2 regions of the Butyrivibrio sp. AD3002 genome follow, and region 2 is predicted to be linked to the other one. Evidence: riboswitches for the same ligand, from Rfam matches in the RefSeq annotation. Region 2 holds a riboswitch; the other holds the start of a gene.
The links. A riboswitch is a leader RNA that binds a small molecule or an ion and turns the genes downstream of it on or off. The one in region 2 is predicted to bind cyclic di-GMP.
Positions count from the first base shown of each region.

Region 1: linked by a shared signal. The riboswitch ahead of G596_RS0103820 (Cna B-type domain-containing protein) and the one ahead of G596_RS23735 (Ig-like domain-containing protein) in region 2 are both predicted to bind cyclic di-GMP.

Region 1 is NZ_ATVV01000003.1:61,354-71,848, reverse strand. It holds gene G596_RS23440 (hypothetical protein) at 1-864, opposite strand, end outside; gene G596_RS0103820 (Cna B-type domain-containing protein) at 1,030-7,194, opposite strand; cyclic di-GMP riboswitch class I at 7,286-7,365, opposite strand; gene rplT (50S ribosomal protein L20) at 7,726-8,082, opposite strand; gene rpmI (50S ribosomal protein L35) at 8,146-8,346, opposite strand; gene infC (translation initiation factor IF-3) at 8,467-8,979, opposite strand; gene G596_RS23435 (HAD family hydrolase) at 9,221-10,210, opposite strand; gene G596_RS0103795 (adenylosuccinate synthase) at 10,224-10,495, opposite strand, start outside.
Region 2 is NZ_ATVV01000011.1:109,558-120,052, forward strand. It holds gene G596_RS0109415 (threonine--tRNA ligase) at 1-766, shown strand, start outside; gene G596_RS0109420 (hypothetical protein) at 826-2,505, shown strand; gene G596_RS0109425 (hypothetical protein) at 2,570-3,256, shown strand; cyclic di-GMP riboswitch class I at 3,582-3,661, shown strand; gene G596_RS23735 (Ig-like domain-containing protein) at 3,718-6,369, shown strand; gene G596_RS0109435 (hypothetical protein) at 6,366-6,710, shown strand; gene G596_RS23740 (CPBP family intramembrane glutamic endopeptidase) at 6,793-7,665, opposite strand; gene bilS (flavodoxin family protein BilS) at 7,899-8,450, opposite strand; gene G596_RS21640 (hypothetical protein) at 8,458-8,724, opposite strand; gene trkA (Trk system potassium transporter TrkA) at 9,024-10,391, shown strand; gene G596_RS0109460 (TrkH family potassium uptake protein) at 10,410-10,495, shown strand, end outside.

The DNA.
Region 1 (10,495 bases), on a different contig from region 2:
TTTAGTTGTCGATTTTTTAGTCGTAGTTTTTTTCGCTGTCGTTTTCTTTACGGTTTTCTTTTCAGTTTTTTCATCGGCAGCTTCCGAAGTCTTATTCTCATCAACATCAGCTTCAACTAACTCTTCAGGGTCAGCGGCCTTTTCAGCTGCCTCTGCCTTCTTAAGAGTTCCTGAAAGTCTCTTAATCCTGAGCATCTCCTCGGATTCGCCCTTTTCCTCAGGTTTAAATCCGCGCTCAGCTTCTGCTATTCTCATAGCCTCTATCTTCTTTACAGTCTCTTCATACTGCTCTGCGGCCTTCTTGGCAGCCTCAAAGAAGCCGTTTATGGAAAGCACCGCCTCAGCAAGTGTGCCTGCATCTTCTATCTGTTGTAACTTCTTCTCTTCCTCAGCGTGAAGGGCATCTCTTTCTCTCTCAAGGCGTGCATGAAAGCCCTTGAACTCTCTTTCATGCCTGGCCCTTAGTCCCGTGATATCCTTTTGGAAAAGTGCCTCTGCCTTTGCCTTCTGTTCATTGAATTTTTCACGCATCTCAGCCTTCTCTTCGTTGAAGCTGTTAAGAAGCGCAGCTCTTTCAATGGCGGCCTGCTGCATATATGCTGCCTTCTCCTTTGCGTACTGGGCCTGAAGTTCTTCCTTTTGCTGCGTGAATTTGCTTCTCATCTCAGCCTTCTCTTCATCGAACTTGGCCAAAAGATCCGCTCTCTCGTCAGCCATCTGCTGAAGGAGCTGTTCTCTCTCCTTGTCGAACTGTTCCTGCATCTCCTTCTCGTGGGCTCTTATTGCCTCACTTTCTTCGGAAAATTCAACAAGCATCTGAAGAAGTTCTTTTCTGTTAAGTTTTCGTAATTCTTTCTGTGCCATGGCTCACCTCTATGAACACCAATCTTTGATCGCAACAATTATTAGATTATGACTTAAAGAATACATTACAAAAAACGCATACACATTATAGCCCAGTGCTATTATTTTCGTAATAGTCATTTTTGACTATAATTTATAAACTTTTTAACCAAAAGTATAATTGTACTACAATTTTCTATGTCCGTACTTCTTCAGCAGCATGATGGCCAGGCCTGCAAAGGCAAGCATAATAAGAGCCAGTCCGCCAAGATAATATCTCATCGTGCCACTTCCACCGGAATTAGGAAGTGTATAACCTCCGCGCTCATTTACTACTTTAAGCTTAATGAACGGGAAATTGTTTCCCGAAACATAGGCAAGGTTCCAGGTCGTCGTACCCTGACTTCCTCCGTTATTCCTATCCGTAAATCCACGCGCATACCTGTAATCGGAGAGTTTTGTCACATTATTGTAATTGTAATCATAGTAAGTACGCAGATTACTGTCGGGATAAGGATTTCCGTCTTTATCACACTCACGGATATAGTATACATACTGCTGCTCCGCATCATGCTTTCTTTCAACCGCAACCTCATAAGTCCAGTCATTATCTGCAGATAAAACAATCGCTGACTGTATTAGTTTTATACCATTTATACCGCTTGATGCATCACCCTGATATGCTCCGTCATCGCCGGAGTTTCGATAGGACTGATAAAGGTTTACGAAAACAGCACCAAAGCTCTTTGCACTTTCAGCAGAAACAGGCTGACCGTTTATTGTCCACTCCTTCTGAATTATGAGGTAAGGAGTATTGTGGAGAACAAACTGTGTTGAGCCATCTTTTGCTTTCTCAGTATATTTGTCGGTAAGCTTATATCCGTTTACTGTCGCTCCGTTCAAAGTAAGCTCTGTTTCCTGGCCTTCATACATACAGTACTCTCTTACAAAGTACTCTATCTTGTTGCCCTTTGAGTCATAAGCCGGCATATCCTCGAAAACTATCGGGTTGGATCTTCCTGTCCATACGCTCGGATATCCGCCTCTTCCGCCAAGTCTTTCCTTCTTTGAATCAGCGGTTGAATTATCGGATACGCTAATGGTCTTGGTTCCGACCAGTGTCTCTTTTCCATCCTCTTTCGAATAGAGCTTAACTATTACATCGAAAATGTTATCAGGTGTCCAGGAATCCGTAAGCGGAGGTCCCACAAGTGAATCCCATTCCTTCACAACATAAATATCCGCACTTGCACCGGTCTTATTTTTAAATGCCACATCATCATCTGTCACTTCATTTGTGCAATATGATGGCGCCAGAGAATTATTGGCAAATAATGCATCAGTATCCGAGGACTCATAAACTTTGTAATAGTGAATTTCAGCTGTGCCTATCGCTGTATAATTCACCTTTGCAATTATTGCACCCGGATCCATCGTGCAGGTAGTTTTATTGTTTTCGTCGCACTTACCCTCTCTGAAGAGGAAGTAGTAAGTTCCGCCAACCTTCATTTCCCATGCAGCTGGATCGATTTCATAATCAATTGCTTTTCCGTTATTTGCGACCCAGTTGTGATCCGGAAGATATCTTCCCTTACAATCGCCTGTCTCTTCATCATACATCCTTACCCAGAAGTAGTACTTCTCGGTTCCGGGATCCTTTGCATCAAGAAGCTTGTTCATATGCAGCTTAAGAGACATTCCGGTATTGGTAATGCTTACTTTCCTTAGTCTCTCGCATCCTGTGCTCGAATCCTTATAGTTTTCCGTGATAGTAGTTACCTTCTTACCCTCTGTCTCAGCATCTGATGAAAATCCCTCAGGAATCAAAGTCTCTTTTGCATAGTAAACTATCGGCTCTCCCTGGGAATCAAAGGCAGGAAGTGTCTTCCAGGTGTATGTCCATGCCGTGTCAGCACCTTCAACTGTAGGCGTAATATTATCAGTTACCACAACCGGCTCAATACCTGTTGCCTGATCCTGGATATTTGCTGAATTCATCCAGAGCTCTATCTTTACCAGACTCTTATCCGGAAGATTTTTCCCATCAAGTATCCAGTTCTTTGTAACCTCAAAGTCTATTACCTGAGTATTGGTTATTGTTACTTCGCCGCCGTTACCGTCAACAAGCCCAACTCTCTGCCATGAGCTTCCGCCATAGGTAGACTTCATATTCGGAACCGTAGTGCTGTAGCTTACCACATATCCATTTGAAGCTTTGCTTATTCTCACATCTCCGCCCGGAAGTACTGCACTTTGCCCGTCCGAATACTTAGTGACATTATTAGCATCAGTGTCACCATCGTCATAGAGAAGCAATCTGTGGTCACCGGCATTAAGTCTTGCAAGAATTGTATTGTAATCCAGCACGTTGCCGTAAGCATCTATCGCATTTACTTCTGCAACCCTGTAGATAATAGGACTACCCTTTGCAGTAGCTGTTGTCAGGTCTGTAATTGTTTCAGTCCAGTTATTCTCCCAGCTGAGCGTTACTAATCTGCTTTCTGAAGTAATATCCTTACCACCTGCACGTCCGCATACATACACATAAATGAACGGATATTTAAAGGAATCGTAGTTCCAAACTTTCTTAATCGTAAGACTTCCGCCCTTGGTGTTATTGAAAGCGATATCATCATCATAAACACGGTGTGCAGTATTGCAGTAATTAGGTGCCTGAGAAGGATTCTGAAGAACATCACTGTATCCGTAATATACCTTCTTTTCGCCTTTTTCATCCAGTATAATCTTACCTTCCGTGTCCTCCTCATACATCGGAACGCGGTAATAGTTTATTTCCTGCTTCGCCGTACGATAATCCTTAACCTTCACTAGGATGAAGGATCCGTCCTTAGTGTAGGGCGAATTGTCAGGAAGTTTATTTTCTGTAAATCTGAATACATAGGTCTGTCCGACAGTCATATCCTTAAGATGATCATTTAGAGATATATCCTCAACCTTAAAGCTTATGTTGCTGCCTGCGTTTTTAATATCAGATTCAACCGTATCCCATCTGGTTTTATTGTCAACAAGTCTCTCCAGCTTGAAGGAGAATGTTTCCGTCACATTTTCTTTTGAGCCGTTGATTTTTTTAATAACATTAAATTCGAGTGATCCGCCTACTTCGCCTTCGCCGTCGCTGATTGTAACGTTGCCTTTGAGCGTAAGGTATCTCTGAACAGTAATCTTATGAATCTCACCGCTTGCATGATTTACAGTACTTCCGATGATTGTTCCGACGTGGTTACCGGATTCGTGCTTGACGTATGCCGAAGGCGCAACAATCGTGCCGGAGGTTGTCTGAAGAGTAAGTGCTCCTGTATAGGGCACATATTCGCCGTTAACCTTCTGAACAGGATTTATAATTATCTGATTTGCGACTTCTTCCCAGTCCTGACCGCTCTTCGAGCCGTTCGCAATAAACTGGGTTATTGCATAACCCTTATCTACAAACCTTGTAAGATCAAGATTTATTACCAAGAGCTTGCCGCCAAAACTAAAGCCTCCGTTTTCGGCTGTAATCCAGTTCTGATCTTTTCCGAGGGCATTACCCACATCTTCCCTGAAGTTTCCTGTTGTCGCCTTAATATTCACAACTTCAACCGAATCATTGGTCTTTATATATGCCAGAGATTTTGATAATGAATATGCCTGCGAAAGAAGGCTTCCAACATTTACAGGATAAGGACTTGTTAAAGCCTCATCCTTAACGTCGTCTCCCGTTTTCCTGTAAACCTTGTTCTCATTCTTTACATAGAGATTGATTGTCTGTCCATCCACTTTCTGAATGACATACTGAGGAGAATTACCATTCATGTTCTCTACATAGTTATCGCTGAATTTTCCGATAAGGGAATTATCTCCTTTGCCGTTATCCGTAGAAACATACTTTGCTGAATCAGTTATAGGCTTACCCTGAGAATCAAGCTCAAACACGAAAAGATTAGTATACTGCTTAGCATCTACAGGAACGGTATAGGTTCCGCTTCCACCGTTACTGGTAACATCTATGCTGAAAGTATGAACCGGATTACCCTCAGCCTTGGAATTTGAGTAAATCGCAAAATTATATCTTCCGGCTCTTGATGCTTTTCTTGTAACCGTGAGGTCAAATCCGCTGATGTGAGTATAAACATTCGTAGAATTACCAAGTGCATTGCCTGCGGCGCCACCTTGAAGATTTACAACGGCAACGTTTCCTTCAGAGTGAGTAGCTAGCGCAAGATCATTTGCAACAACGCTGAAATAAATGTTATCGCCAAGTCCCTCTGCAATCTGGGAAGATGACATGCTATTATTTCCGGTCCAGGTATAGGTTCCGTTGATAGTTATAGCCCAGGCTGAGAAGGAATCTGTTTCAAACTCAACACTGTCCTTGTCTCCTTCAAGATTTGCATTGCTTTCAGGCATAACTTCGATGGAGATATCTCCTGAGGAAATGTTTGTAGCTTCCTCAGTTGAATCAACATTCTGCATTACTTCCTCGGATACGGGCATGTGGATTACAGTTACGTCCTCCTCATTTTCTGCGCCGAGATCCTCTGAAAGCTGATTCTCTATAAGCTGCATGGAAACAGAAGCTGTTCCCTCTGCAGGCTGATACTCAACGCCATCCAGCTTGAAGCAGATGTCATATATAAGAGTATTGGATTTGTCATAAATCTGAGCCTCTTCCTGTCCGCTGGCAGAGGCAATGCTTTCTGCATTCTCGTTCATAGCCTGCAGATATGCATCATAGTTGTATCCGCCGGAATTCTCATTAATTTCGGACACTACAAGTTCCACTCCCTCCGGAAGTGATCCGGGATTGGAGAGTTTAACTGTAACAGTTACCTTGTCATTGGTTACAGTGAAGGTATCCTGAGTATTAGCATTAAGATAAGTGAAGGAAATCTCGGAGTCCTCTGTAACCTCGATAGTCTCACCTTCAACAGTAACAACCTCATAGGTCTTATATGTGGTTGCACTGCCTTCCTCTATCGTTCTGGTTCCATCCTCAGCTTCCACGATTATCACAATATTCTTTCCTGTGGAAGATGTACCTGAAGCTTCGGAAGTTTCACTATCAGCAGCTGTTTCATTAGCTGCATCTTCCGCTGCCGTTGCAGAACTGTTTTCAGAAGAATCGCTCGTTTTCTTCTCCGTCAGCTCGACAGACTTGCCTTCTTCGATGGCCTTGTCGATCATTTCATCAGTGATGTCTTTTTCAACAATGTTTACCGAAGCTACTTTCTTATCCTGATAAGTAACCTCCTTAAAGAAATATCCATCTATCTTTTCAGTCTCTTCCGCCTTGGAGAGATCAAGATTTTCTGTAAGCTCAAGTTTCTGGTCTTCCTTGATATGCTCGCCTGCAGAATTTACATAAACTGCGGTAACAGCAACATCATCGATTATTACCTTTGATCTCTTGCCTTCGATCTCTGCCACCTCCTCTTCGGATTTAAGATAGGTGATTACAAGCTTAGCATCGGAAGTGACATCATAGGTATTTCCGCTTTCATCGGTAGCTTCGTAATACTTAAATCCGCTTTCTTCGCCTTCGGATTCAAGTCTTTTAACAGTAATTCCGGTTACAGGCACGTCATCAAGGGCTGCACCTACATAGGTGTAACCCTCTATTTCACGCACATCGCTGCTTCCTGCTGTAAGATCAAGTCCCTCTGAGAGGTTCATCTCTCTTTCATCAGCTACAGCATTTCCTTCCTCATCCTTAATAAGTTCGCCTGCTTCGTCAATATAAGAAACTGTGAGTCTGACATCTGCTGAAAGTTCTATACTATCAGGTGCTTCCTCTGCAAGCTCCTGTGTTGTTTCTTCGGTTGTCTCTTCAGCATTTTCGTCTTCTATAGTCTCTTCAGAGCCTTCCTCTATACTTTCATCATTTCCCTCTTCTCCTGAAGTCTCCTCATTTTCCACAATTTCCTCAGAGCTCTGTTCGGAATATTCCTCAGCTTCTCCGGCATCAGCAACATATTCTTCCTGATTTTCTGCGGACTCCTCGCCGCTGCCTTCTTCGGTATATTCCTCCTCAAAAGATTCCTCAGATGACTCCTCGAAGGATTCTTCTGCAATCTCTTCACCGGACTCCTCACCGGATTCTTCCTCAGAGCTCTCCTCTGCGGATTCCTCTTCACCGCCCTCAGGACTACCCAGAGCTTCGGGATTAAGGACCATACCAACTTCCTCAGCTCCCTCTTCGGTAACAGCTGAAGCCGCCTTATTCATGGCATATAAAGTAACGGTAGTAATCAGAAGACCGACAACCAGCATTACTGAAAGCCACCTTCTTAAAAAGTCGTGCCTTTTAGCATAGTTTTCTACTGTATTTTTTCGGAAATACCGCTTTGCCATAAATATCCCTCAAAAAAGAACGCCCTGTTTGAAGCTTCTCAAACAGGGCAAATCATCACTGCGAATTTAACCGCGCTCCTAAAATAAAAGCGCAGGCAGCTGGCTGTCTGAAAAGCCTCAGACCCTGTAGCTTTGCGTCACTACCTCACGATAGCTTTGCCCTGAATTCCATCCATATTAAACTACGGACTAAAAAGTCAACCTGTTTGGAAAACTTTTCAATCATAATTGAAACACATTTTCACGCGTTTCGCTTATTTTATGATATTATATTTGATTTAAAAAATCAACACTAAATGTCATTTTTTAAATGTTTTTTTCATATTTTTCCATTTTTATGATCACTTCTCTATCTTGTACTTTACCCTTACAAGCCAGTATTTACAAGGATTTACATACTTTTTTCCCAAAGAATTTATGCTTGTTTATAAAGTTTATTCTAGGTTAATCATTCTTTCAAAATGTACGAAATTTGAAAGTTTTTGGGCATAAAAAAACCGCTCCCAAATCATTGGGAACGGTTCGTAATAGTTATGCTATCTTCTGCTTAGCGATCTCTGTAAGAGTCTTGAATCCTTCAGGATCATTTACAGCCATCTCAGCAAGCATCTTGCGGTTGATCTCAACCTCTGCAAGCTTGAGGCCGTGCATAAGGTTTGAATAAGACATTCCGTTAAGACGAGCTGCAGCGTTGATACGTGTGATCCAAAGAGATCTCATATCTCTCTTCTTCTGCTTACGACCAGCGAATGCTGATGTAAGTGCTCTCATAACTGACTGCTTAGCAACTCTGTACTGTTTTGATCTAGCGCCTCTATAGCCCTTAGCGAGCTTTAAAACTCTCTTATGCTTCTTCTTGGCATTCATGCCACCTTTAATTCTTGCCATTTCGTTTTCCTCCTAAATTAATTTCGAATAACCGGTACTGCTCTTATACGATAATACTTAAGATTAAACGTAAGGCAGAATCTTCTTCATTGTCTTTACATTGGTAGCGTCAACTACTGCTGCCTGTCTGAGATTTCTCTTTCTCTTTGTAGACTTCTTTGTAAGAATGTGACGCTTGTACGCCTTGTTACGGATCAGCTTACCTGTGCCTGTTACCTTGAAACGCTTGGCAGCAGATCTGTTTGTTTTCATCTTGTGCTGCATAACTAAATCCTCCTATGCTTGTAAATTATTTCATTATCCGTCCGAAAGGACAGTGTAATCATCCAATAATCAAGCTGAATAATTACTTATATATGTAACTTGCCTTATGAGCAAGAGACATTACTTCTTCTCGGTAAGGAACATGGTCATAGAACGTCCCTCAACCTTAGGCTGCTTATCAATCACAGCGATATCAGCAAGAGCCTCAGCAAAATCTGTAAGAATATGCACACTTGCTCCCATGTGAGCCATCTCACGTCCTCTGAATCTCAAAGTAACTTTAACTCTGTTACCCTTCTCGAGGAACTTCTTAGCAGCGTTAACCTTTGTATTAAGGTCGTTAGTGTCGATATTGGGTGAAAGTCTTATCTCCTTAATCTCGACATTTTTCTGCTTCTTACGTGCTTCCTTCTCTTTGCGAAGCTGCTCATACTTGAATTTACCGTAATCAACAATACGGCAAACCGGCGGCTTAGCATTGGGTGCTATCTTAACCAGATCAACTCCGGCCTCATCAGCAAGCTTTCTGGCATCCTGAATTGACATAACGCCAAGCTGCTCATTGTCTACCCCAATAACACGAACTTCTTTGTCTCTGATCTGTTCATTGATGAATAAATCGTTATTGCTAATAGCTTTGTACCTCCAAAACTTGTATAAAAAAAAGTGGACTCACAAAGGAAGTCCACTTAACAATCAATCAGAATACCCGCGTAGTCCAATATCTGCGGTATCTAAGATGTATTAACACCTGCAAGCTGTGCGCCACAGGGTGAGAGTGGAAACCTCTGCTTTGTTTTACATACTCGGATAATATAACACTCTTATCGTTATACTGTCAATACTATTTTTATAAAAATCAAAAATCTTCACATTACATCTCAATCTTACAGGTAACCCCAAGCTTTGAAAGCTCTCTGTCTACCTGTTCGTAGCTCTCAAACAATATTGACTTCATTCCGAAATCACTTGCAGCATCTACATTTCGCTGAAGATCATCTATAAATACACACTTACCCGGAATAAGGTCGTATCGTTCGCATATAAGTTCAAAGATTTTTCTGTCGGGCTTTATTATCTGTTCCTTATAACTAAGAATTCCGCCATCAACCTCATCAAGGAATTCCTTCATAAAGGGGTTGGCATCCTCAGCCTGCTTTGAATAATTGGAAAGAACAAAAACCTTAAAGCCTGCTTTCTTAAGCGCTCGTATCCAGGGAATAGTCCGCTCTCTTTTCCTCAAAAGACCACTAAGGTCAGAGAAAACATCATACAACTCCGCTTCCATGGAAGGATTGTTTTTTACAAACCCCTGTATTACTTCCATAGTATCGAGAACACCTCTGTCAAATTCATCCCATGCGGGAGATTTAATGCTGGCTTCTGCGATTTTGTTTACTGTATCCTCAACGTAACCCTTATCCTTGATGAACTGTTCCCAGCAAAAATCAGCGAGAACTCCGCCGATATCAAAAATCACGGTATCGACTTTTCCATTGGATATCCTGTCGTGTTTCCCTGGTACCGAGGAAGTCTCGGACTTATCTGTAGATTCCTCAATATTCAGGTCTTCTGCCTTTATCTCATCCTCAGATTCGTCTTTCTCATTTCTCCCATAAGGATCCGGAGATGCTACTGTTCTTTTTCCTGTAACGGCCGAAAAAGCCCACACAAAGAGCCAGACTACTATTGGTATTGCAACAGTAGACACAGCAGCTGTCATAAATGCACCCGGCGTATCAAAGGTCCCTCGAACAGCCTTTGTGAAAAAGATACCGTTTACTCCGAGAAGAACCAAAACACCTATTATTGCCAATATACGTCTGATAAGCGGAGTTTTATCATTATTGCCTCGTTTAGCCATGTATAATCCTCAATTATTTAATCGGGCTCTCGCGATAGATGATATCTTCTCTGGCAGGTCCATTAGATACCATGGTGATCGGATATCCTATCTCCTTCTCGATGAACTCGATGTACTTACGGCAGTTCTCCGGAAGATCTTCATACTTCTTTATGCCACGGATATCGCTCTTCCATCCGGGAAGTGTCTCGTATACGGGCTTAGCCTTCTCAAGTAGATGTGTTACAGGGAAGTCCTTGGTAACCTCACCATCAATCTCATAACCAACACATACAGGTATCTCAT
Region 2 (10,495 bases):
GATCCAGGATGAGATTGCAGATATCATCTCAATTGCAGACGAGATCTACAAGACATTCGGTGTAACTTACAGAGCTGAGTTTTCAACACGTCCCGATGACTTCATGGGTGATATCGAGGTTTGGAACAGAGCTGAGGCTGCTATTAAGAGCATTCTTGATAAGAAATATGGCGAGGATGGCTATGAGATAAATGAAGGCGACGGTGCTTTCTACGGTCCCAAGATCGACCTTCAGATTAAGGATGCGCTCGGAAGAGAGTGGCAGTGCGGAACAGTACAGCTTGACTATCAGCTGCCTCACAACTTTGGCCTTACATATCAGGCTCAGGACGGAAGCCTTGAAATGCCTGTTGTAATCCACAGAGCAATTTACGGATCACTTGAGAGATTCATTGGTATCATTATCGAGAACTTCAAGGGTGCATTCCCGTTCTGGCTCAGCCCTTATCAGGTAGGTATCGTTCCTATCCGTGTTGAGCACAATGAGTATGCTAAGAAGGTTGCAGATCTTCTTTACGAGAACGGCATCGATGTTGAGGCTGATTACTCCGACAACAACATGAAGGAGAAGATCAAGAAGTTCAAGAACTACAAGGATCCTTACATCATCGTACTCGGTGACAAGGAGGCAGCTGAGAACACTGTTTCAATCAACGTTCGCGGCTCCAATAAGCAGATTCAGAACGTACCTCTCGATAAGTTCGTTGAGATGTGCAAGAAGATGAACTCTGAGCACACACTTGAGCTTATTGATAGTGTAGAGTAAAAAAACTAATCAGAAATAAACGCCTTCCCCCACTGGGGGAAGGTGGCGCGAAGCGCCGGATGAGGGGATTAATGACACTCCTTAACGATTCAAAAAAAACGTGGGACAAAGCCGAAATAATCTGCGGAAGTCTTCTATACCTGATTTCTTCAGCAATGATTATCTTTTCAGCATATCTTTGCTTTAGTCCCGACATATGGTACGACGAGCTCTTTAGCATGCAGCTTGCCACTAAGCCTGTTTCTGAGATGGTTAAATTAACAGCGGCGGATGTTCACCCGCCGCTGTATTATATTATCGTCCATTTCGTGATTAAGGCGCTCACACCCTTTGGCAATTCCTTCATGTCATCCGGACTTGTAAATAGCGGAGCTGCCCTGGGGAGCATGCAGATCATGTATGCAAAACTGGCGAGTGTAATTCCGCTGTTCATTCTCTTTCTGTATGCGCTCACCATCATCAGAAAGCGCTACGGAATTCTCGTGGGAGGACTTTTTTCCTGCGCTGTGATTGCAATGCCGCAGATGGCTGATTATGCGGTTGAAGTGCGTATGTACAGCTGGGTTATGCTTTTTGTGACAGCACTTTGCATACACGCCGGGCCGTTTATTGAGACTGAAAAGGATAAGCAGATAAAGGGACTGAAGTGGGGGAAGATTTTTCCTTTATTTATATATGGGCTGTTAGCCTGCTATACTCAGTACTATGCTGCTGTCGCAGTGGCTGCGGTATATCTGTTCCTGATCATTTGGTCGGTTCGGAAAAATGTATACCAGCTTGGGATAATACTCATCAGTGCAAACATGACTGCAGTCTGTTATGTACCCTGGATAAGCGTTGTGCTTTCGCAGGCGAGATCAGTCTCATCCAATTACTGGATTCAGCCGCTGTCTCTAAGGAGCTTTGGCGGAATTATCAAGTTCCTGATGAAGCCCGGATTTTTTAATGATAAACTCGCTACTGTTCTGGCAGTTGTGATGTTTGTGCTGGTGGCAGCAGTGGTATTTTGCAATATCAGGGACTCCTATATGTGGCTCTGCTTCATGCCGATAATCGGAATTATTGCCTTTGGCTTTGCTGTGTCATTTTTACTTAGACCTGTTTTTATATACAGGTACATGATTCCGGCTATGGGAGCTATGTGGCTTTCAGTACTGATTGCTGCTAAGCGGCTCCTTAATGGAGAACGTGGAAAACTCCTATTTGCAGGACTTCTTCTGTATACATTGATGACTATTTTCTGTATCAGAGACTTTTGGGCTTTCCGTGGAAATGAGCTCTATAAACGTGTTAATATGGTACAGACGGAGCAGTTCTGGAAGGATATATATGAAGGCAACGGTTCTGAAGACACCGATGAAGACTCGCTTTCGGAGAAGCCGATACTAATCTGTAATTTTGAACAGGTAGCGGCTCTTTCAATGTACTATGCGAATGGATACTGTGACATAGTGGGAGATGCGGGAAAAGAGCTTCCGGTACAGGTTTATCTATACGGAGCGATAACGGATAGCATTCTTGAGAGTACTTTACCGGGGATACAGGTTATAAGTGAATACCCGGAAGTTCAGGAGCTTGTGGACAGTGGAAGGAGAGTGCTTTTCATTGGAAGCTTTAATTCCCGAGAGGACATTCTGAAGGACTGGAAGGAATCACCTGCCGGAATCGAAAATAAGAACATTGGCAGCTATTTGAATGAGCGATATTGGTTTGATGTGTTTGAACTATCGCGAAAATGAGAAGACAGACAAGAGGATAGCTGATTACAGAAAGATTATTTCTATAGATATATAGGAGAGACATTTGAGAAAAAGATTTTTATCAATTATCTTCATACTTACGGTATTCACGCTTGGGAACAGCAGGATTAGCACGCTGGCTTCGGCAGGTGCGGGCGCGGTTCTGGATGACATGATTAAGGATGCGGATTCTGAGAATTCTTCCGGATCAGGTGATGAATCCAAGGTCGGAGGTATGTCAAAGCTTCCGGAAGCACTTGCCTGTACGTTTTTCGTGCCTATGGGATTTAAGGCCTCAGATGAACCCGGAGTATTTGTAAATGAGCACTATCCGCTGGAATCCGCAAACATTACTTACGAGGTTTCGGTTCTTCCGGAAAAGAAGATTCTTACCAATGCTCAGAGGGCAGCAGGGGAATCCGAGGATGCTACCAACATCGAGTATAGGTATGATGAACTCACCGCAGAGATGTATGAGACTATTCAAAAGGAAAACTACGAAAGTCTCTACGGAGAAAACATCGGCTTCACTCTGGAATCCTTTGAAAATATGGAGTATGACGGCTTCCCGGGATATATGATAAGGACATCTTTTACCCCGGAGAACACGCAGACAATCCACCAGGCTACCGCAATAGTTCTATCCAAAAACAAGGTCTTCACAATCGTCTTCTCAAGGGCAGAGGATGATGACTTTGAGGACAAATGCACACAGACACTGGATACAATACATGTTCTTGCTAAGAAGTAACCGCTCGTTTGAGCGGTTTTTCTATTATATACGATGGGGATAGTTTTTCTTTTGAGGGCCGATTTTGGGAAACGTGAGAAGTCGCTTTTGTTAACTTTAACCTTTATAAAAATAGATATCAACGATAAAAAGAATATTCTATGTCAGGTGTGCGGAAACTAAATTTGCTGATACAAAGAGAAATATCAGGAAAATAGAAGAGTTTAAGGGAATTATTAAATTTTGAATATAAAGCAATTCGTTTATAAATATTTTAGAATTAGTCTGATTGACGGAAACTAAATCGGAGAATAGACTACAGTTACTGTTTTTTGTTCTGCGACAAAACATATTTCGGCAAACTATGGGTGACCATAGGACGCAAAGCTATAGGGACTTTCATTAAGAAGTCAGCCAGTTGCACTTTCTGAGAACCTTAGCTTTGCGAAGCGAAGGTTTTTTAGAAAGGGGATTTGTTCATTATGAATCGAATCAAATCAATTCTCGCTATTGCTTTGACAATGTTAATTGTCTTTTCCGGCGTTTCGCCGACTTCTATGTCAGTAATGGCAAAGAAGGCATCTTCGGGGGAAAAATCAATTACCCTCAATTATTCCCAGTACACCCTTAAGAAGGGCAAAAAAGTAAAGCTTAAGGCAACAACATCTTCTAAAAAGAAGTCAGTTGTATTTAAGAGTAAAAACCCAAAGGTAGCAACCGTTGACAGCAAGGGCAACGTAAAGGCTGTTAAAAAGGGAAAAACAGTTATTACAGCTACAATAAAGGGCACAAAGAAAAGTGCAAAATGTACTATTTATGTAGGTTCACCCGTAAGCACTGTATCCATTGGGGACCAGCAGATAGAACTTAATGCGGGACAGAATTATCAGGTAACAGCAAAAGTAGAACCCTTGGATGCTTCTATTAAAACAGTAAGCTTTAAGAGTTCAGATGAGTCTGTTGCATCAGTTTCAGAATCAGGACTTATTGTTGCCAAAGCAGAAGGAACTGCAACAATAACAGCAACAGCTAATGACGGAAGTAAGAAAAGCGCATCTTTACTTGTTAAGGTAAACGGTGCAACACAAAACGGCAAAGATTCCAAGGATTCAAAGGATTCCAAGGATGCAAATAATACAAATAATACAAATGGCACAAATGGCTCAGGTGAGTCCGGTAACTCAGGTGGATCATCAGAGTCAACCATAGGTTCCGCATCAAAGAATTCAGGCCTTGTAACCCTGACTGCTTCAAGTAATAGTGTTGTAGCAGGAACCACAGACAATACGGTATATTTATATGCCACAGTCGCTGTAAATGTAGATAAAGTTGAACTCTATGACTCCAATGGCAACTTTGTAAAAGCGATGGAGGATGACGGAGTTTATAAAGATAGCGGCGATGATATGAAGGGAGACCAGATTTACTCTGCTTACAAAAGGTTTGTATCAGGTAATAACGGTCGTTACAGCTATTATGTAAAGGCATATGTGGGATCAGAGGAGATAACCTCTGACACAGTTGATATTGATGTTGTTTCCGTAATGTCCGCTGAAAATAGAGAAGAGATGACAGCAGCGGATAATGCCATCGAAGAGGTAACGGAAACTCTTAATCCAAATGCCACCATCGAAGTAAAAAAGACAGCAGTTCAGAATGTCTTAAATGAACAGAAAAACTCCGGAAATATTAAATCTGTCGGAACATTTGACAGTGAATCAAATGTTATAACCTTTGAATATACTGATGGCACCACAGGTGCAGTATCTCTTGAAGAGAATACAATTAAGAGTAATGGTACCGGAAAAGTTCGTAATCCCAAGGGAAGCGGACTCTGGGATACAATGATTAAGTCGGAATCTCTTGCACCGATTGTGCGTAACAGCTCAAATACTGCAGGATCAATCGGAAAAGCTATCATATACTTCGGTTTTAGCGGAAGTAATGAAGTAGGCTGGAGAAAGGCATATTATAACGACGAAGTCATTCCGGAACTGAATGGAATGGGACTGACAACAACTATGAAGGAAGCTACCTTAAAAGACTTCAAAGCTATGTCAGCCTATGATGTTATTGTTTTCAGTATGCATGGATCCTCTTATGGAAATGATCTTTTCATGTGTACCTATGAAGAGGTTACTGATGCTAAGGATAACGCATATTATGCAGATCTGATAAAGGGCAGAGTAGTAAGAACTATACTTATGGATGGTAAAACTTACTACTGGGCTAAGCCATCATTCTTCACTGCAAACCTTGGTGTTAGTGCACTGAACGGAAAAGTGCTTTTCTCTGAGACCTGTGATTTTATGGGCGAGGGAACGGCTGTAAATAATCAATTTTCATCAGCGTTCTTAGGACGCGGAGCAAGTACGGTTGTGGGCTTCCATAATTCAGTTCTTGCAATCTACAGCAGAAATCTTATGAAGGCATTTGTTACAGGACTTGCTTCCGGTAAGACAACAGGCGACGCATTCGCAAGTGCAACGGCAACATACGGGGTAAATGACGGACACGGAGCATACCCTATACTTTCAGGATCAACCAATACTGTGCTGTTCACAGATGATTTCAAAAACGGAAGCTTCGAATTAACACCTACTTTGACAGAATGGTATCATCTGGGTGATGCAAGAACCATAACAGGACTTGCGGAATTATCACCCACTCATGGTAAAAAGATGGCAATCATCACAACCGGTATCGGATCCTCCTCTTCTTCTTACGATACTCAGAAGGAGGAAGGCACAGAGGGCAGCGTACTTTCACAGACCTTTGTGGTTCCTTCGGATGCAAACTCGCTCAGCTTTACATATGACGTGGTATCCGAAGAGCCTCTGGAATATGTTAATACTGAGTTTGATGACAAATTTATAGCCCGTCTCCTGGATACTAACGGAAATCTGATTGTAGAGCTTGCACGTGAAGAAGTTAATACTTCCACATGGTACGAAATCTTTAATATAGATTTTGACGAAGGTGATGATACTGTTTATCATACGAAGTGGAAGGATGTTTCCTACGATCTGTCTTCGCTCAGAAATCAGAGAGTAACACTTGAATTCGTGACATTTGATGAAGGCGATTCAGTATTTGATACAGTAGGTATAATTGATAATGTGGTCGTAAGATGATGAAAAATGCAGTTCGAACAGTTATACTGATTGCAATAATTTCATGTTCCATTCTTTGCGGATGTAACCGCAAGATAACCGATAACGGTGATAAGGAGGCAGCGGCAGTTATGAGCAGTGATTATATCAGTGTTGTTTCGGAAAGAGTGACGAACGTTTTGAAAAATGCCACCTCTGAGGATGCCGCGTTGTCAGGATTAAGCGAAGAATTGGAAGCATTAACGAAGGAGGGATATATTCTGGACTATAAGATTGATTATCCCAAAGCAGTGAAGGTGACCTATTCGGATTCCACGGAAGGAATGATCATGCTTACACCGTTTGATACTAACTACAACTAAAAATATGAGGCGCAGGGATTAGTTCCCGGCGCCTCTTTTTGTTTCAAGTACAAACTTCTTTCGCAAAAAGCCTTTGACTTTATTATGCGGAGAGCTTATCACTCTCATCGAATTTTTCTACCTTGGGTATGCTCCTGTAGATGACTACTGAAAGAACAGCGAAGGCTGCAAATAATACAAGAGCCAGGATTTGATTTAAATCCTCCTTTACAAGATTTGACAATATCATCGCAAAACTGTTGTTAACAATGTGTCCGATCATTGCAGGAACGATGGACTCGTACTTGTAAGCAGTGAATGCAAGCGCTGCGCCGATCGGAATAGCATATAAACTCTGAACGGGATTCATGTGCATCAGACCAAACATTACAGCTGAAAGCACTGTGCATCCTACGATACCGAAAGCCTTCTTTGATTTTTGAAGAATTACTCCTCTGAAGCACAGTTCTTCTGCGACAGGTCCCAGAAGCATAACTGTAAGCATGCCGATGGTCTTATTGCCATCAGTTATAGCGCCTATTAAACTGCTAAATAAATCTCCGCTGCCGGGAATCAGTACCGTTACGAGCCAGCCGATTACTGCAGCCAGAAAATAAGCGGCAAAGGTCAGCGAAAGAATAAAGCCGATATCCTTAAGGCTGGCAATCTTTTTGAAGCCGGACTCGTAGGTTCTAAGCTCTTTTGCTTTCTTGACATAACTTCTGTAATACCAGATTCCGAAAACAAGAATGCAGACAATTTCTGCGATGAACTGAACCACCGGCATAACGCTCATAACATAAGCTGTAATTGCTGCGGCATCTGTGGCAGCTTCCGGATTCATAATCGGTGCAATGATGGATGCAACCAATCCAACTACGGCCTGGATAGCCAGAAACAGTAACATTAATCCCAGTGCAACAAGCACTGCTTTTCCTTTGCTCCCCTTTGTATTCATAACATTTTCTCCTTTCATACAACACCCCTCATTTCTTTAGAATATACATATATAATACAGCCAAACTGCTCTCGTGAAAACCTTATAAAATAAGTCAGTGTAACTCCGTATCCGGATGCGGCTACGGTTACCTGTGTTGACGATGACGGCACCGTCCGCTTCACCCTCGAAGACGCCCTCACCGGCACCGAATTTGCCCTGATCCGCGTCAATATTGAGGACAACGTCCAATCCAAGAAGGATTGATGAATTTACAGAATGTCTCTGAGGTGGGAGTAGTTTTCTTGTTCGGGGATGCGGTGAACGGCCGTGTCGGCAAAGACGTTGGCGCGAAGGAGGTCCTGCTTGTCGGGGTGGCGCTGTCCTTCATCGAAGATGGCGATCATTCGGTCGGCGAATTCATCGCCCCGTTTTCCGCGGAGCTCTTCGTAGCGATCACGGATGAAGGCAGGCATGGAGCCCTGGCAAAAGAAGGAACCGAGATAGCGGTTGTCTGCGGGAAGCCAGACAGTAGCAATGGCCTCGACGGACTTGTAGTAGGCGGGATCATTTCCCATGCCACAGGTGCCGAAAAAGGCCACATTTTTTCCATGCAAAGAAGAAATAAGGTCTATGACTTCCAGTGAACAGGTACCGCGGTTAACCCAAAAACCAACGAAATAAGTCTCGGCATCATGCCTTCCGTTCCAGCTTCGTACATTGATCTCTTCTTTGGAGTCGGAAGGAAGCGCATAGAAAATTTCATCGGCTATTTTCTTGGTATTCCCTGTTTCACTTGCATAGATCACTAAATATTTCAGCATGTTTCCTTTATGGTTTTCTGAAAAACTTTATAATTCTGTCGGTAAATTTTACAAAAGCCTCATTTTCACGATAACGTCTCGGAATATTTTTTGAGAAAAGACGAAAGTAACTGTAAATGAGCAGAGCAATTGCTATGTAATATATAAACTCAAAAGGAGTAAGGTACGACAACACAAGGATAACAACCGAAGCAGCCAGACAGGTTTTGGTCAGTCTGTCAGTTCCGTATGCACCGTACCGTCCCTGAAAAAAACGATATAAAAAATCTTTCATATACTACACCTTCGAACAAGATCAATATGTGTTTAAGTTAACACCCCCTCAATCTTAAGGAAAGTATAGTGTTCATGCGGCGAAAATACAATTAATCGCCAATGAATTTCTCTTAAAAATCCATAAATGTATTATTACCTAAACCCAAACTTTATAAACACGAAATAAGCTTAATAGATCACTATTTCCTTGATTTCTAGTAAACGATGATAAATAGTGGTATTATATATGGGATTATTTATTGCATGGATTGTTTTGAATAAAATATTCCATGCAATAAAGATTTTTTGGAGGAAAGTATGCAGATAATTATAGTTGGCTGCGGTAACGTAGGCGCAGCTTTGACTGAACAGCTCAGTGGTGAGGGGCATGACGTTACTGTTATTGAGGAAAAACGTGACGTCATTCAGAGTGTTGTCAACAACTTTGATGTAATGGGCATCGTCGGTAACGGCGCAAGTTACCTTGTAATGAAGGATGCCGGAATAGAGTACGCGGATCTTATGATCGCGGTTACGGGTAATGACGAGCTTAACCTTCTGTGCTGTCTGATAGCGAGAAAGGCCGGTCATTGCAACACTATCGCCCGTGTTAAGAATCCTATTTATAAGAGAGAGATCAATTTCATCAAGGAAGAGCTCGGTCTCTCCCTGGTTGTTAACCCTGAGGAACTCTCTGCGGCTGAGGCAGCAAGACTTCTTAAATTCCCGGCTGCCACCAAGATCGAGACCTTCGCAAGAGGCCGTGCCGAGATAGTGCACATGACCGTTAGAGAAGATACCAGAATCTGCGATAAGTCTCTTAAGACAATACAGTCTGAGATTAAGAGTAAAGTGCTGATTGCGGTTGTATCCCGTGCGGACGAGGTTTTCATCCCGAACGGAGACTTTGTTCTTAGAGCGAACGACGAGCTTACAATCGTTGGTGCATCGAGAAGTATCGCCGAATTTTTCAGAAAAATCGGCATGCCCACTGCAAGAGTGCATTCCTGCATGATCATCGGCGGAGGTGCAACATCATATTACCTCGCACAGCAGCTGATTTCATTCGGAATCGATGTAAAGATATTCGATAAGAGCCTTGAGAGATGTAAGAAACTCTCCGATCTAGTTCCGCAGGCGCTCATAATAAATGCCGATGGAACCGACAAGGATGCGCTGATGGAAGAGGGCATCGTCGGAACGGAATCCTTCGTTGCCATGACCAATCTCGATGAAGAGAACATCATGCTTTCTATGTATGTAAAGAGCGTGAATCCCAAGGCTAAGCTTATTACCAAGGTTCACAGAGTTAATTACGGTGAGATTATCGGCTCACTTCAGATCGGAAGCGTTATCTATCCCAAGAACATCACTGCACAGAGAATTGTCCAGTATGTCCGCGGAATGAGTAATTCCATGGGTAGTAACAACATAGAGGCACTCTATAAGATGAACGACGGCAAGGTTGAGGCGCTGGAGTTCTTCGTAACGGAAGGGGCATCGGTTATCGGCAAGCCTCTTTCAGAGATGCATTTGAAAAAGGGTATCCTGGTGGCTCTTATTAACCGCAAAGGCGAGATCATCTCCCCTAAGGGTTCAAGCGTCATAGAGGCGGGAGATACGGTTGTTGTCATAACCAGCCAGCTTGGACTTCAGGATATTTCGGACATCATATCCGACAAATAATTACAGAGGTGATTTTGTATGAACTATAAGATGATCCGTTTTCTGCTCTCACGAGTTTTGCAGATAACCGGAATTCTCATGATGCTGCCGCTGATTGTGGCGAT